Regions from separate parts of the Dermacoccus sp. 147Ba genome, predicted to be linked through region 2. Evidence: riboswitches for the same ligand, from Rfam matches in the RefSeq annotation. Region 2 holds a riboswitch; the other holds the start of a gene.
The links. Region 2 has a riboswitch for cyclic di-AMP ahead of EVU97_RS10370 (transglycosylase family protein). Riboswitches for the same ligand answer to the same signal wherever they lie in the genome.
Positions count from the first base shown of each region.

Region 1 (7,495 bases), on a different contig from region 2:
TCCGGCAAGTCGACGCTGGCCTACTCCATCGCCGGCCACCCCAAGTACACGGTCACGTCGGGCACCGTCACGCTGGACGGTGAGGACGTCCTCGCGATGGAGGTCGACGAGCGCGCCCGTGCGGGCCTCTTCCTCGCCATGCAGTACCCCGTCGAGGTTCCGGGCGTCACCGTCTCGAACTTCCTGCGCACGGCCAAGACGGCCATCGACGGCGAAGCACCGAAGGTGCGCACGTGGGTCAAGGATGTCAAGGGCGCCATGGGCAACCTCAAGATGGACCCGGCCTTCGCCGAGCGCAACGTCAACGAGGGCTTCTCCGGCGGCGAGAAGAAGCGCCACGAGATCCTGCAGATGGAGCTTCTCAAGCCGAAGATGGCGATCCTCGACGAGACCGACTCCGGCCTCGACGTCGACGCGCTGCGCATCGTCTCCGAGGGCGTCAACCGCGCCAAGGACGAGACGAACTGCGGCGTCCTGCTCATCACGCACTACACGCGCATCCTGCGCTACATCAAGCCCGACCACGTCCACGTGTTCGTCAACGGCAAGGTGGCCGAGGAGGGTGGCCCCGAGCTGGCCGACCGCCTCGAGGCCGAGGGCTACGACCGCTACGTCAACGCCGCTGCGGAGGCGAAGGCCTGATCATGGCTCACGCATCCTTCGACGCGGCGCGCGTGCGGGAGGACTTCCCGCTGCTCGCGCGCCGCGTCCGCGACGACAAGCCGCTGGTCTACCTCGACTCCGGTGCGACGTCGCAGAGCCCCGAGTCGGTCATCACCGCCGAGGGCGACTTCTACCGCACCGTGAACGCTGCGGTGCACCGAGGAGCCCACCAGCTCTCCGAGGAAGCCACCGACGCCTACGAAGGCGCGCGCGAGACCATCGCCCGTTTCATCGGTGGGCGAGCCGACGACATCGTGTTCACCAAGAACGCCACCGAGGCTCTCAACCTCGTTGCGTACGCCTTCAGCAATGCCGGCGCGCCCGGCGCGATGGACGGCGTCGATGAGGCGATCGCCTCGAAGTTTGCGCTGGGCCCCGGTGACGAGATCGTCGTCACGGCGATGGAGCACCACGCTAACCTCGTGCCGTGGCAGGAACTCGCACGTCGTACCGGCGCCACGTTCCGTTGGATCGAGATCACCGACGACGGTTTCGTCGACCTCGATTCGGCGCGTGAGGTCATCACCGAGCGGGCCAAGGTCGTCGCCTTCACCCACGTCTCCAACGTGCTGGGCACGATCAACCCCGTCAATGACCTCGCAACGATCGCTCGCGAGGCCGGGGCACTCGTCGTTCTCGACGCGTGCCAGTCGGTGCCGCACATGCCCGTCGACGTGGCACAGCTCGATGTCGACTTCCTCGCCTTCTCCGGCCACAAGATGCTCGGTCCCACCGGCATCGGTGTGCTGTGGGGCAAACACGAACTCCTCGAGGCGATGCCTCCGTTCCTCACCGGCGGATCGATGATCGAGATCGTGAAGCTCGAAGGCACGACGTTCGCGCCCCCGCCCCAGCGCTTCGAGGCGGGCACGCCGAACGCCGCCCAGGCCGTCGGTCTCGCCGCCGCGTGCGACTACCTCGAGGCGCTCGGCATGGACAACGTGCTGCGTCACGAGCAGGATCTGATCCAACTCACGCTCGACGGCCTCGACGAGCGTCCCTGGGTCAGCGTGCTCGGCCCCCAGGACGCAGGTGCCCGGCTCGGTGCGGTCGCGTTCGTCGTCGACGGGGTGCACCCGCACGACGTCGGGCAGATTCTCGACGACGCCGGTGTTGCCATTCGTACCGGTCACCACTGCGCGTGGCCGTTGCACCGACGTCTTCGCGCCGTGGCGAGCAGCCGTGTCAGTTTCAACGTCTACTCCACGGCCGACGACGTCGAGGCGTTCCTCACGGCGCTCGACCGGGTGCCGAACATCTTCGGTCTGGAGGTCTGAGATGGATCTGTACCAGGAGCTCATTCTCGAGCACTCCAAGCGCCCGCAGCACGCGGGCCTGCGCGAGCCGTTCGGCGCCGAGAGCCACCACGTCAACACCTCCTGCGGTGACGAGATCACCCTGCGTGTCGACGTCGAAGGCGAGGGCGACGACGCCGTCATCAAGGACGTCAGCTACGACTCGATCGGTTGCTCGATCTCCGTGGCGTCGGCGTCAATGCTTGCCGAGAACCTCATCGGGCTCACGCTGCGTGAAGCCCAGGAGGTCTTCGGTGCCACCCGCACGATGCTCACGAGCAAGGGCCAGGCTGCCGGTGACGAGGAAGTCATCGGCGACGCCATCGCCCTCGCCGGAGTCTCGAAGTACCCCGCGCGCGTCAAGTGCGCCCTGCTGTCGTGGTCCGCACTGCAGGACTCGCTCGGCAAACTCGGTCTCGACCTGACCGGGGGCGCCGCATCCACCACGGAGGAGACCAAGGCATGACCGACAACGAGATCACGGCCGACGTGACCGCCAACGAGGCCGAGGCGCCCGAGCGCGCCCAGGCGCAGGGAGTCAGCGACTCCGGCGTCGAGGTCGAGGAGGTCAAGGAGGCCCTGCGTGACGTCGTCGACCCCGAGCTCGGCATCAACGTCGTCGACCTGGGCCTCGTCTACGGCATCACCGTCGACGAGAGCAAGCACGCCGTCATCGACATGACGCTGACGTCTGCGGCCTGCCCGCTCACGGACGTCATCGAGGAGCAGGTCGCCACGTCCCTGCTCGACGTCGTCACGGGCCACACCCTCAACTGGGTGTGGATGCCGCCGTGGGGCCCGGACAAGATCACCGACGACGGTCGCGAGCAGCTTCGCGCGCTCGGCTTCAACGTCTGACAAGAGGTGGGCGAAAGCGGCTCCGGTCCTCCTGAGTCGCGTCGACCCTGACGACGAAGGCACTCACCACTGTGGTGAGGGCCTTCGTCGTGTCGTTATCTCGCGTGACGTCCGCGAGAAAACGCAACCCGTGTGGAAGCCGGTCGATTGCCCACAGTGGAGAGACGCGAAACGGCCCCTCGTCCCGGAGGACGAGGGGCCGTTTCGAAACGTCGCAGAGGCTCGCGGATCAGACGCGACCGAAGCGGTAGCTGGCACCGGCGCGCGAGAGCGACACGCGCGTACCCGGACGCATAGCGTGCCACACCATGCCGTTACCGGCGTAGATACCCGTGTGGTAGGCGTAACCACCAGAGGTGAGGAACGCCAGGTCGCCCGGACGGGCGTACGCGCGGGAAACGCGGTAGGAGGAGCGGTACTGCTGGTTGGCCGTACGCGGCAGGTAGCGGCCGACCTGGCGGTAGGACCAGCTCGTCAGACCCGAGCAGTCGAAGCGCCACGGGCCGGAAGCGCCGTACACGTAGGGCGCACCACGACGGCTCGAAGCCTTGGCCACGGCGCGGCGCGCGGACGCGGCCGTGACGGCGCTGGCGTTCGAGGCGCTGGCAACCGAGACGGCGCCGAGAGCGGAGGAGGCCAGAGCCGTGCCGACGGCAACCTTGGAGGTGTTGGCCATGAAGGAGCGGCGGGACATGTTCTTCATGTCGATTCATTTCCAGGAGCGCTTACGAGGCATGACCTGTCGGGTTCGAGATCCTAGATTCTCGGCCCACCGAAGTGAGCTTTACCCCAAGAACCACCGAAGTGGCCCGGATGCTGGGTGCACCGTTCCCGTCGCTCCGCATCATGCGAAGTGATACCTGGCCTTCGTGACGGGACTCAGCGACGAAGCAGGGCCGCACCGTTTCGGTGCGACCCTGCAAGGTTACAGACTGATCACGAGCGATACAAATCGAGCGTGCACCAAGTTGTCAGGTAACCCACATGTTCGTGAATCCGCCGCGATTCTCAGCCCAGATCCTGGGCGTTGAAGGTGTCACAGGAGTTCAACTGGCCGCTCTGGAAACCGGTCAGGAACCACTTCTGGCGCTGCTCGGACGAGCCATGCGTCCACGACTCCGGAGTCACCCGACCCTGGGCCTTCTGCTGGATGCGGTCGTCGCCCACAGCCGAGGCGGCCGACAGCGCCGACTTGATGTCGGCCTCGGTGACCGGCTGGAGCAGCGTGGTGCCGTTCTTGTCCTTGGCCTCCGTGGCGTGGTTGACCCAGATGCCCGCGTAGCAGTCGGCCTGCAGCTCGAGGCGGACCGATCCGGACTCGGGCCCCTTCGGGTCCTGCTGGGCGCGACCCAGGGCGCCGAGAAGGTCCTGGATGTGGTGGCCGTACTCGTGCGCGACGACGTACATCTGAGCGAGGTTGCCGCCGTCGGCGCCGTAGGTGCTCGACAGCTCCTGGAAGAAGCTCGTGTCGATGTAGACCTTCCGGTCGTTCGGGCAGTAGAACGGCCCCATCTGCGAGCTCGCGGTGCCGCAACCGGAGGACGTCTGGCCGCTGTAGAGCTTGGTGGGCGCGTACTCGTACTCGGTGCGACCGCCGGTGAAGTCCGGGAGCGCCTGGTCCCAGTAGGCCTGAACGGCATTGACCGTTCCGATCACGCGGCAGGTGTCGTCCTCGTTGGCGTCAGCACCCGTCTTGCAGGCCTGGATCTGCTGGGAGACCCGGTCGTTCGAGCCGGAGACGTCCTGCGTGTCCTGGCTGTACTGGTTGAGGCCGCTCGCGCCGCCGGGGTAGCTGCTCCCGCCACCGCTGCCGGTGATGTCGATGCCGAAGAACGCGAAGATGAGCATGAGGATGAGACCGCCGATACCGCCGACGGCCGTACCTCCGCCCATCCCGCCGCGGCCACCGCCGAAGCCTCCGGAACCACCGGATTCGACCTGCGACGTGTCCAGCTGCGCGTTGTCGTTGAACGTCAAGAGAACCTCCGTTGTGAAGGCGGACGGCGTCGTCCACCCCGATTCATCTCTCGTAGACTACTGGGGCTTCACGCGCCTCGCCGTATGTAACGCGAGCCGAGCGCTCCCGTCCGGCGTGTCGGAGCCGTACACCCCTTCACCGTTCTTTCGAGGAGCCCTGCCCTGTGATCACCGCCGAAGGCATCGAACTGCGCGCCGGCTCGCGCATCCTGCTCGAGAGCGCCACGTTCCGGGTGGCCGCCGGTGACCGTGTCGGACTCGTCGGGCGCAACGGTGCCGGTAAGACCACCCTGACGAAGGTGCTCGCCGGTGAGGGTCTGCCCGCTGCCGGCAAGGTGGTCAGCTCCGGGGCAGTGGGATACCTGCCGCAGGATCCCCGCACCGGTGACCTCGATGTCCTCGCGCGCGACCGTATCCTGTCGGCGCGCGGCCTCGACGCCATCGTCGCCGATCTGCGCAAGGCCGAGGCGTCGATGGCCAGCGACGATGACAACGTGCGCGAGCGCGCGATGCGTCGCTACAGCCGTCTCGATGCCGAGTTCGACGCCCAGGGCGGGTACGCCGCCGAGTCCGAGGCGTCGTCGATCGCCTCCAGTCTCGGGCTCGAGCAGCGCATCCTCGAGCAACCGCTGCGCACCCTGTCCGGTGGTCAGCGCCGACGCATCGAGTTGGCACGCATCCTCTTCTCGGGTGCTCAGACCCTGCTTCTCGACGAGCCGACCAACCACCTCGACGCCGACTCGATCATCTGGTTGCGCGACTACCTCAAGACCTACCGCGGCGGGCTCATCGTCATCAGCCACGACGTGGAACTGCTCGACGCCGTCGTGACGAAGGTCTTCCACCTCGACGCCAACCGCAGCGAGATCGACCAGTACAACGTCGGTTGGAAGGCCTATCTGCAGGCGCGCGAACTCGACGAGAAGCGCCGCAAGCGCGAGCGGTTGAACGCCGAGAAGAAGGCCGGGGTGCTGCTCGCCCAGGCCGACAAGATGCGTGCCAAGGCGACGAAGGCCGTCGCGGCCCAGAACATGGCCCGCCGCGCCGAGAAGATGCTCGCCGGCATCGAGGGCGAGCGCGTACAGGACAAGGTCGCCAAGCTGCGCTTCCCGAAGCCTGCGCCCTGTGGCAAGACACCGCTCATGGCCGAGGGGCTCTCGCGCTCGTACGGCTCGCTCGAGATCTTCACCGACGTCGATCTCGCCATCGATCGTGGCTCGAAGGTCGTCGTCCTCGGCCTCAACGGCGCGGGCAAGACGACGCTGCTGCGGATGCTCGCGGGCGTCGACGCCCCGGACACCGGGCGCATCCTGCCGGGCCACGGCCTCAAGATCGGCTACTACGCTCAGGAGCACGAGAACCTCGACGTCGACCGCAGCGTGCTGGACAACATGAAGTCCGCGGCGCCCGAGCTGGGCGAGACCGAGGTGCGCAAGGTGCTCGGTTCGTTCCTGTTCTCCGGTGACGACGTCGACAAGCCGGCCGGGGTGCTCTCCGGCGGGGAGAAGACCCGCCTTTCCCTGGCACTGCTCGTCGTCTCGAGCGCCAACGTGCTGCTGCTCGACGAACCGACGAACAACCTCGACCCGGCCAGCCGTGAGGAGATCCTCGGCGCACTCAACAACTACGAGGGTGCCGTCGTGCTCGTCAGCCACGACGACGGCGCCGTGGAGGCCCTCAACCCCGAACGCATCCTGCTCCTGCCGGACGGTGTCGAGGACCTGTGGGGTCCGGACTACGCCGACCTCGTCTCCCTCGCCTGATCGACGTGAGACCGTTCGCATGCTGAGGTCAGGAGCCGCGCCGTGTCGATGATGGGCCCGGGCTGGCAGATGATGCGCTCGATGTCGAAGGACGCCACGGTCAAGGACCAGCGCCTGGCTCCGGGCACGGTGCGTCGCGTCGGCGGATACGCCACGCGATACACCTCGACCATCGCGGTCTTCCTCGTTCTCGTCGTCGTCGACGCGGTGATGATCGTCGCGACGCCACTGCTGCTCAAGCACATCGTCGACGACGGTGTCGTGCCGCGCGATCGGCAGGTCGTCGTCATCCTCTCGCTCGCCGTGGCGGCCGTCGCAGTCCTCGGCGCGGGAGTGACCGTCGTGCAGCGATGGTTGTCCGCGCGCCTGGGCGAAGGACTCATCTTCGACCTGCGCGCCGACGTCTTCCGGCACGTGCTCGCCCAGCCCATCGCCTTCTTCACGCGCGCCCAGACGGGTGCGCTCGTCACGCGCATCAACAGTGACGTCGTGGGCGCTCAGCAGGCGTTCACGACGACGCTGTCGACGGTCGTGAGCAACGTCGTCAGCCTCGCCGTGCTCCTCGTCGCCATGACGTCCCTGTCGTGGCAGCTCACGGTGGCGGCGCTCGTGCTCGTGCCGCTGTTCCTCCTCCCGACGCGCCTGTTGGGCCGTCGTCTCGCCGGTCTGACCCGCGAACAGATGACTCTCAACGCCGAACTGGGCGCACGGATGACGGAGCGCTTCAACGTCGCCGGCGCCCTGCTCGTCAAGCTCTTCGGCCGGCGCAGCGACGAATCGGCGCAGTACGACGCCCGCGCCGCCCGCGTGCGCGACATCGGCGTGTCCATCGCGACGCAGCGCAGCATGTTCCTCGTCGCCCTCACGCTCATGGCGTCGCTCGCCACCGCACTCGTCTACGGCGTCGGCGGTCTGCTCGCTGTGGACGGCACCATGACG
Region 1 covers NZ_SEHL01000002.1:196,781-204,275, forward strand. The annotation lists gene sufC (Fe-S cluster assembly ATPase SufC) at 1-642, shown strand, start outside; gene EVU97_RS03180 (cysteine desulfurase) at 645-1,940, shown strand; gene sufU (Fe-S cluster assembly sulfur transfer protein SufU) at 1,942-2,424, shown strand; gene EVU97_RS03190 (metal-sulfur cluster assembly factor) at 2,421-2,816, shown strand; gene EVU97_RS03195 (C40 family peptidase) at 3,046-3,519, opposite strand; cyclic di-AMP (ydaO/yuaA leader) riboswitch at 3,524-3,711, opposite strand; gene EVU97_RS03200 (neutral zinc metallopeptidase) at 3,825-4,793, opposite strand; gene EVU97_RS03205 (ABC-F family ATP-binding cassette domain-containing protein) at 4,958-6,556, shown strand; gene EVU97_RS03210 (ABC transporter ATP-binding protein) at 6,608-7,495, shown strand, end outside.
Region 1: it holds a riboswitch for cyclic di-AMP, as region 2 does, so the genes downstream of both, EVU97_RS03195 (C40 family peptidase) here and EVU97_RS10370 (transglycosylase family protein) in region 2, are expected to answer to the same signal.

Region 2 (7,495 bases):
GATTCGTGCTGCCAGATGCGCTCCTCGGCGGCCTTGACCACCCGGACGATGACGAGGGCGATGAGGAACAGCGCGACGCCGCCGACGATGTCGAGCACGAAGTGGTTGCCCGTGGCCATGACGTTCCAGTAGGTCATGGCGGGGAACAGCCACGCGAGGCGCGCCCACGTCGGACGGGTGTGACGCCACGTCTCCCACAGCGCGTAGGCCACCCAGGTCGACCACGCGCAGTGCAGGCTGGGCATGGCGGCGTAGAGGTTGGCCGAGCGTGACGGGTCGCGCGCGAGCGCGCCCCCGAGGATGTTGTAGACGGCGTTGATGTCGACGACGCCGGGCACCGCGAATCGCGGCGGCGCCATGGGCAGGAGCCAGAAGACGAGCAGGCTGGGCAGCGTCGTCGCGATGAGAAGTCTGCGTAGCCTCCGGAAGCCCTGGGGGTTGAACCACCAGACGAGCGCCAGGGTGATGGGCACGGTGGCGAGCACCATGCCGTAGTAGTAGCCCGCGGCGATGGCGAGGGGCGGCACTGCGGCGAGGCCGGCGTTGAGCCAGAGTTCGACGTCGATGTGGAGCGTCTTCTCCAGATCGAACAGTTCGTGCGCGTGGCGCACGGACTCGATCGGGCCTCCGCGGATGTGCTCCTGCGCGTAGCTGAAGTACTGGAAGAACATCCAGAAGATGAACAGCTCGAGCAGCAGCGCAGGACGCCCGCCGACGGGCTTCGCGAGGTTGCGCACCCAGCGTGGCGGTGCGGCGGCGTCCTCGCCGAGCAGTTCGTCGTCCGAGGCCCCGATGCGCTCGCGGGGGGAGGCGGATGCCTCCGACGAGGGGCGCTCGGCACTCACGTGGGCACCTCCTCGTGCCGGAGAACGGATCGCCCGAGTCTATCGGGCAGGGTCACGACGAGCCGCCCGCATCGCGTCAACAGACGGTGCGCGCGGCGCGTGCGCACGGGTATCAGCTGCGGTCGACGAGGGCGTACGACGCAGCGGCGGAGGCCGCCGCAACACCGAGGACGGACGGCCAGGCGCCAACCTTCTTGGCGAGGGGGTGGGACGCACCGAAACCGCCGAGGTACACGGCGCCGAGGGCGGCGGCCTTGGCGGCACCGGCCTTGGCGACCCAGGTGCGTCCGGCGTAAGCACCGGCGAGGGCGAGGACCACGCCACCGAGCGGGCGGATCTGCGTCTCGCGGGCGGTGACGTAGCCCCCGAGGAGGCCGAGCGCTGCGAGGGGTGCGGTCTGGACGTCTGCTGCGGGCTTGAGGTTCATGTCGTCATCGTAGGAAACGACCCTGAGCCGCACCTCGACGCCCCCGCGCCCGGGGCAGCCCCACCCAAGGAGCCGCCGAAGAAATGGACACACAAAGAGCCACGCGAGGCGGATTCCGCGAGCTGGAGATGGGACTCGAACCCACAACCACCTGTTTCCCTGCGGGGCTCCTCGGCTGGGTACTGCTGGGACTCGGAATCCCTGTGTTTCCAACGGTATTCGCGTGCATGCGCGGGCCGTCTCGGGCTGGATCGGCCCTTCTCGGGACCAAAGAGGAGGCGTGAGTGGAGGGGCTGGCCGGATCTAGCCGCCGACCCTGTAGCGGAGCAGAGGAGCCTGCCGGAGTGGCCGGGTCAAGGGTGGACGGAGTCCATCACGCAGTGACACGGAGCGCCCTTGATGCGGTCCGGAGGTGGGCGGAGAGTGGAGCAGAGGGTCGGAGGCGTGAAGGTGACGTGCGCTCAGAGCGAGTCGTAGAAGTCCTCGTCCAGCCGGAGCAGGGTGGCGACGTAGTCCGTCTGCACGCCGACCCGGTGTTTGAGCATGAGTTCGGCGAGTTCGATGCCGTTGATGGGGATGATGCGCACCCCCACGCGGTCGGCATAGTCGAGGGCCTCACGGGTGAAGGCGCACGTGGCGATGAAGACGCCTCGGTCGGCCTGCTGGCCCTGGAGTGCTCCGACGAAAGCTTGCATGGCAGGTCGGCCCACGGTGCGGTCTCTTGCGTAGCGCTTCGCTTGGACGTAGATGCGGTCGAGGCCGAGCGGGTCTTGGCTGATGACGCCGTCGATCCCAGCGTCGGCGCTGTCGCCGGTGGACTCGATGTGACCCGCTGTGCCGTATTGCATCGCGCCAAGGACCTTCAGAACGAGGGATTCGAAGTCCTTCGGCGAGAGCTGCGTGACGCGTTCGAGGATCTCGGAGACGAGGGCGCCGTGGACCGTGGCGACGGTGGCGTCGATGATCTCCTTGGGGGTATCCGCGTCTGCTACGACTTCGTCGGTCGTGGTGACGGCGTCGGTCTCGCCCTGGGCGCGGTTGGGCTTGCGACTGCGACGTCGGAACTCTTGGAACTCGTCGAACTGCGCGAGGTTGGCGTTGGAGATTGGCCCGGCCGTTTGGCTCAGGAGTTGGCGACCACGGGGGGTGATCTCGGCGTATCCGCGTCGAGGTCGCGAGACGACTCCGGCCTGCACCAAGTAGGTGATGGCCCAGCCGACTCGATTGGTCACCACCAGCTGGCCGCTGCCGATCTTTTGGGCGCGGTCGGCCTCGCTCATGTGCATAACATCTGCAACCTCGTCGGGCATGGTCCGGAACTGGGTCTCGCCATTCGCTGCGAGGATCTCCAGGACGGGACGCATCATGTCCTCGTAGGTGGGGACCGACACGGTTGGCTCCGTCCGACAGGTGGCTGTGAGGCGGCACTCTAGCAACCGTGGCGCTTAGTGCAGGACGAAAGGACGGGGCTCCTCACGCGGCTCCGCCCTCGTCTGTGCCGAGCGGGCTCGGCACGGCGGCCGGCCGAAGGCCCGCCGGCTCGCGCCGGAGGCGCGCTTGAGTCAGTGAAGAAACTCCTCACACTCGCCGGATGGGTCAGCTAGGCGAGCGCCGCTCACCGTTTGGTCATGCTCGCGCGACCTCCGTCGAAGTCTCGAAACGGGATGGACTACCAAGGGACACACTCGGAACCTTCACCGCCGAGAGGGCCGAAAATCCGCGCCATTCCGGGCAGAGCTGGAGATGGGACTCGAACCCACAACCACCTGTTTACAAGACAGGTGCGCTACCAATTGCGCCACTCCAGCACGCCGCCCGTGCCGGGCGACCACGCGATCCTACCGAACCTGCACGGGGCCTGCCCGCCAGGCCACGACCAGGCCCGCTCTCCAGTGCAATTCGGTGGTCCCGGTGACGAAACATCGCGGCCAGATCGACAGATCTGCATCAGGAAACGCCGACAGGCCCCGCCGCTCGAAAGCGGCGGGGCCCGTCAGCCCTGGATCAACCGATCAGTGGTTGTTCAGGTAAGCCTGCAGAGCGCGAACCGTGCGGGCGTTGAGGTAGCTGGCGCCGTCGCGCGAGATGCCGACCTTCGTCTGGAGCGCAGCAACGGTGCGCGGGCCGACAATGCCGTCGGCGTACACGCCGACCTTGCGCTGCAGGGCCTTCTTCGTCTGGACGCCGACAACACCGTCGCGGAACGTGCCGACCCAGGCCTGGAGCTCACGGGCCGTGCGCGGGCCGAGAACACCGTCGACGGCGAGCTTGCCACCCTGCGACGCGGCCGGCGCCGAGTACTTGACGGCCTGACGCGCGGTGGAGCGCGAAACCTGCGTGGCGGCCGGAGCGGCAGCAGCGCCGCCGTTGGCCTTGGTCAGGCCGGCGCGGACGGAGCAGACCGGCCATGCGCCCGGGCCCTGCACGCGCAGAACCTTCTGAGCGATCGCAATCTGCTGCTCGCGGGTGGCGAGGTGAGCGGAGGAGGCGTACTGACCGCCGCCGAAGCCACGCCACGTCTGCTGCGTGAACTGCAGGCCGCCGTAGAAGCCGTTACCCGTGTTGATGTGCCAGTTGCCCGTCGACTCACAGTGAGCGACGCGGTCCCAGACCGAGGCGGCGGAGGCCGAGGAGGCCTGCGTGAGACCGGCACCGACGGTGGCGGCACCGGCGAGAGCCACGCCGGCGACCTTGCGGCCGGTGGTGCTTTCGGAAGCAGCGACGTGCTTGGGGGTGTAACCCATGGAGAGTGTCCTTTCCTGACGTACGCCTGTGAGGTGAGCTGTCGGGTTCGGGCAGTCAGGTGCCCGGCCGGCGAGGACCGGCTTCACCCCGAGACGCTCACCGTGCGGCGAGCGTCGGAAGTGGGTCCCCCACCCTCGTCTTCAGCCCGCGATCTGCGGGTGAAACGGCGGTGCCAGACGAGGTTTGGCGTGTGCACCGCCCACTGAATAAGTGGTTGTGTTGAGTTCTCATGTCGCCGTGACGACACGAGAAATACATCGTGCACAGCGAAGGGAACGTTACGGGACGAGAGACCTGCGTAACAATCAGGTCGCGGTAACTTCGTGACAGATCAGGCCTTTCGGGCCCGGAATGTGATGCAGATCACACAAAATCGGCGTGATGTCAGCGCCGGCGGGCTCGTCGACGGCGTACCAGCGGCTTGTCGAGCGGGGCCGAGAGCACGTCGCCGAGCACCAGTCCGGTGCTGATCGCGAGGGCCACTCCGACGGCGCCGAGCATCGTCGTCACACCCACGCCGGACTGGGCCACCTTGGTGGCGCCGATGACCGACCCGGAGACCGACTCGTACATGCCCCGGAAGATCCGCAGGCCCGGCAGCAGCGGCGAGACCGCCGGCATGACGATGACGAGGGCGGGCGCACCGAGGCGCAGCGCCACGAGCCGCGCCGAGAACCCGACGCTGACGGCAGCGACCGCCGTGGCCGTCGTCGCCCCGATCCCGACATAACGCGTCAGCAGCGCAACCCCGACGACGCCGAGGGCTCCCGCCGCAGCTGTCGGCAGGAGCATCCGCACGCGGGAGCGCATCGTGACGGCGGCACACGCCGCACCGATGGCACCGCACGCCACCTGCAGGAGCAGGACCGTGGGCGGCATGTCGAAGCGCAGGGAGCCGGGCGATTGGAGGCTGAGGTCGAGCGCCCGGTCGAGGTTCAGCGTCAGCGCCAGACCGGCACCGACGCCGACGGTGATTCCCGCGCAGTCGAGGATGACAGTGAGAACACGACCCGACGCCGTGACGGGGTAGCCGGTGACGGCGTCCTCGACCGCGGAGGCCATCTGACGACCGGGCAGGAGCGCGACGATGCCGCCCGAGATGGCATAGGCGAAGTCGGCCGTCGACATCGTGCCGGGCAGGTTGTGGGCGACGAACTCCCCCACGACGCGGCTCTGGTGCGACATGTAGGCGAACCACGCGAGGGCCGTCGAGATGAGACCGCCGGCGGCGGCGCCGTAGAAGGCGGGGACACCGGCGTTGCTCAGGCGTCGGCCCACTCGGTCGACGAGCACGGCGGAGACGAACGCGACGGCGACGGCCATCCAGCCGCCGCCGAGGATCGTTGCGACGGATGCCGCGAGACCACCGAAGGCAACCGAGACGAGCCAGCGCGGGTAGAGGCGCGGCATCCTCTGGATGCGCTTCAGTTCCTTCGTCGCCTCGTCGAGATCCAGGCCACCGGACACGAGCGACTCGACGAACTGGTGCACGGCCATAAGCCGAGAGAAGTCGCGCGTCGAGGAGCGCACGACACGCAACATCGTGAGGGGCTGACGGCCGTTCGTCGACGGGCTCTGCAACAACAAGGACTGGTTCGTGATGTCGACCTCGAGGCGGCGCAGGCCCGCGGATGCCGCGACGGCGACGACGCTCGCCTCGACGTCACGCGTGCTCGCGCCACAGCGGAGGAGCAACTCGCCCACACGGGCGGCGATGTCGAGCGCCTTCTGCTGCTCGGTGTCGTCGTCCGGCCCGCCCATGACGTTCGGGTCGCGATAGGGCGTGCGCTTGAGCGCGTCGGCGATGGGCAGCGGCTCGGTGACCGGCTCGCTGCGCAGGAAGCGCATCCGTGGCGGCAACCCCGGGGTCGGCATGCTGGACGAGTCACTCGAGGGGTTGGGCCCCGTGCTCGACTGATCCCGTCCGTACTGCGCCATGCCTCGAAGAATAGTTCGTGGGCCTCGACCGACCGTGGGCCCGCGCTGTGGGTGGGCTGTGGAACGGGGCCCGAAGCGTCAACGGATCAGTTGCCGAGGCCGGACGCCGGCAGGTACTCCGCGAGCGGATCGGTGATGCCGCCGGTGAGCGGAACCCAGGAGATGTCGCCGCCTTGCATGAACGAGCCGACGAGCATGAACAGGCCGAGACCGGCGAGCGCGGGCGCCACGATCCTGCCAGCCGACTCCGGGACGAGCGCCCGCACGACCGAACGTGAACCCCGGCGATAGCCGACGGACCCGGCGCCGCGCCACATCGTCCACTGACCCGCCACGGCCCCCGCGACGATGGGCAGTGCCCACCACGCCCGTGCGACGCCGTCACCGCGCACCATGGCCCAGCCGATGGCCACGAGCGAACCGACGCACGCGAAGACGAGTGCGGGGAGCACGAGGGCCGCGAGCGTCGAGACGAGAGCGCGCAGCAGATGCCAGGGCGAACTGGCCACGGCGACGGCGCCGTCGCTCTTTCGTCGCCCGGCCTCGTAGCGGCGAAGGACGGTCTGCGTGATCGTCGAGTCGCTGAAACGCGCCGCGACGTTCCACACGATGAGCAGGACGAGTCCAACGACGGGCACGAGCGCCGTGAGGCCGACCCAGAGCAAGAACATCGCCTGCAGCGTGCCCGAGCGGTGTGGCAGGTTGATCCGCGGATCGTGCTCGCCGGGGCGGCTCTGCGCCTTGACCGCCGAACCCGGGCGGTAGGGGCGCGCACCGTTCTGCGGCGCGCCGCCGTACGGGCCCTGCTGCGGCGGCACGGCCGGCGCCGGTTGCGGCTGCCCGTTCGCGCCACGCGACTGACCGAACTGGCCGTAGGCAGGCGCCGCCTGGGGCGCCCCGCCCGAACGCTGCGTCGGGCCGTCGTACGCCAACTGCTGCGGTCGCGATGCGACGGGGCGCTCGCTCACGGGAGCGACACGGGTAGCGTCGACGACCGGCATGACGGAGGTGGCGGCCGGGCCTGGGGCGGCGGGCGCCGGGGCTGCGGGCTCGCGCACAGGAACCACGGTCGTCGGTTCGCCGCGGGCGTAGCGTTCCATCTGCTCGACGACCTCGCGGGCCGAGGGTCGCTCCCCCGGCACGGGGCTGAGTGCGGCCGCGAGCAGCGGCCGGAGACGCGCGTCGACGCCGGTGAGGTTGGCCTGCCCCCGCGTCACGCGGTCGAGGACGGCCGGCATCGGCCCGCGCCCGAAGGGCGGCTCCCCCTGGGCGGCGAAGGCGAGCGTTGCCGCCCACCCCCACCAGTCCGTGGACGTGGAGACCGGGGCGCCCTCGACGAGCTCCGGCGAGAGGTAGCCGGGGGTACCCATGACGAGGCCGGTCGAGGTGAGGCGCGCGTCGTCGGCGATGTGCGCGATGCCGAAGTCGATGAGCACGGGGCGTCGACCCACCATGAGCACGTTGCTCGGCTTGAGGTCGCGGTGGACGACACCTGCGGCGTGGATGGCGCGAATGGCGTCGGCGAGGCTGCGCCCGAGGT
Region 2 covers NZ_SEHL01000007.1:73,899-81,393, reverse strand. The annotation lists gene EVU97_RS10390 (phosphatase PAP2 family protein) at 1-845, opposite strand, end outside; gene EVU97_RS10385 (hypothetical protein) at 958-1,272, opposite strand; gene EVU97_RS10380 (restriction endonuclease) at 1,734-2,663, opposite strand; tRNA gene EVU97_RS10375 (tRNA-Thr) at 3,008-3,080, opposite strand; gene EVU97_RS10370 (transglycosylase family protein) at 3,285-4,016, opposite strand; cyclic di-AMP (ydaO/yuaA leader) riboswitch at 4,025-4,196, opposite strand; gene EVU97_RS10365 (threonine/serine exporter ThrE family protein) at 4,402-5,955, opposite strand; gene EVU97_RS10360 (serine/threonine-protein kinase) at 6,042-7,495, opposite strand, start outside.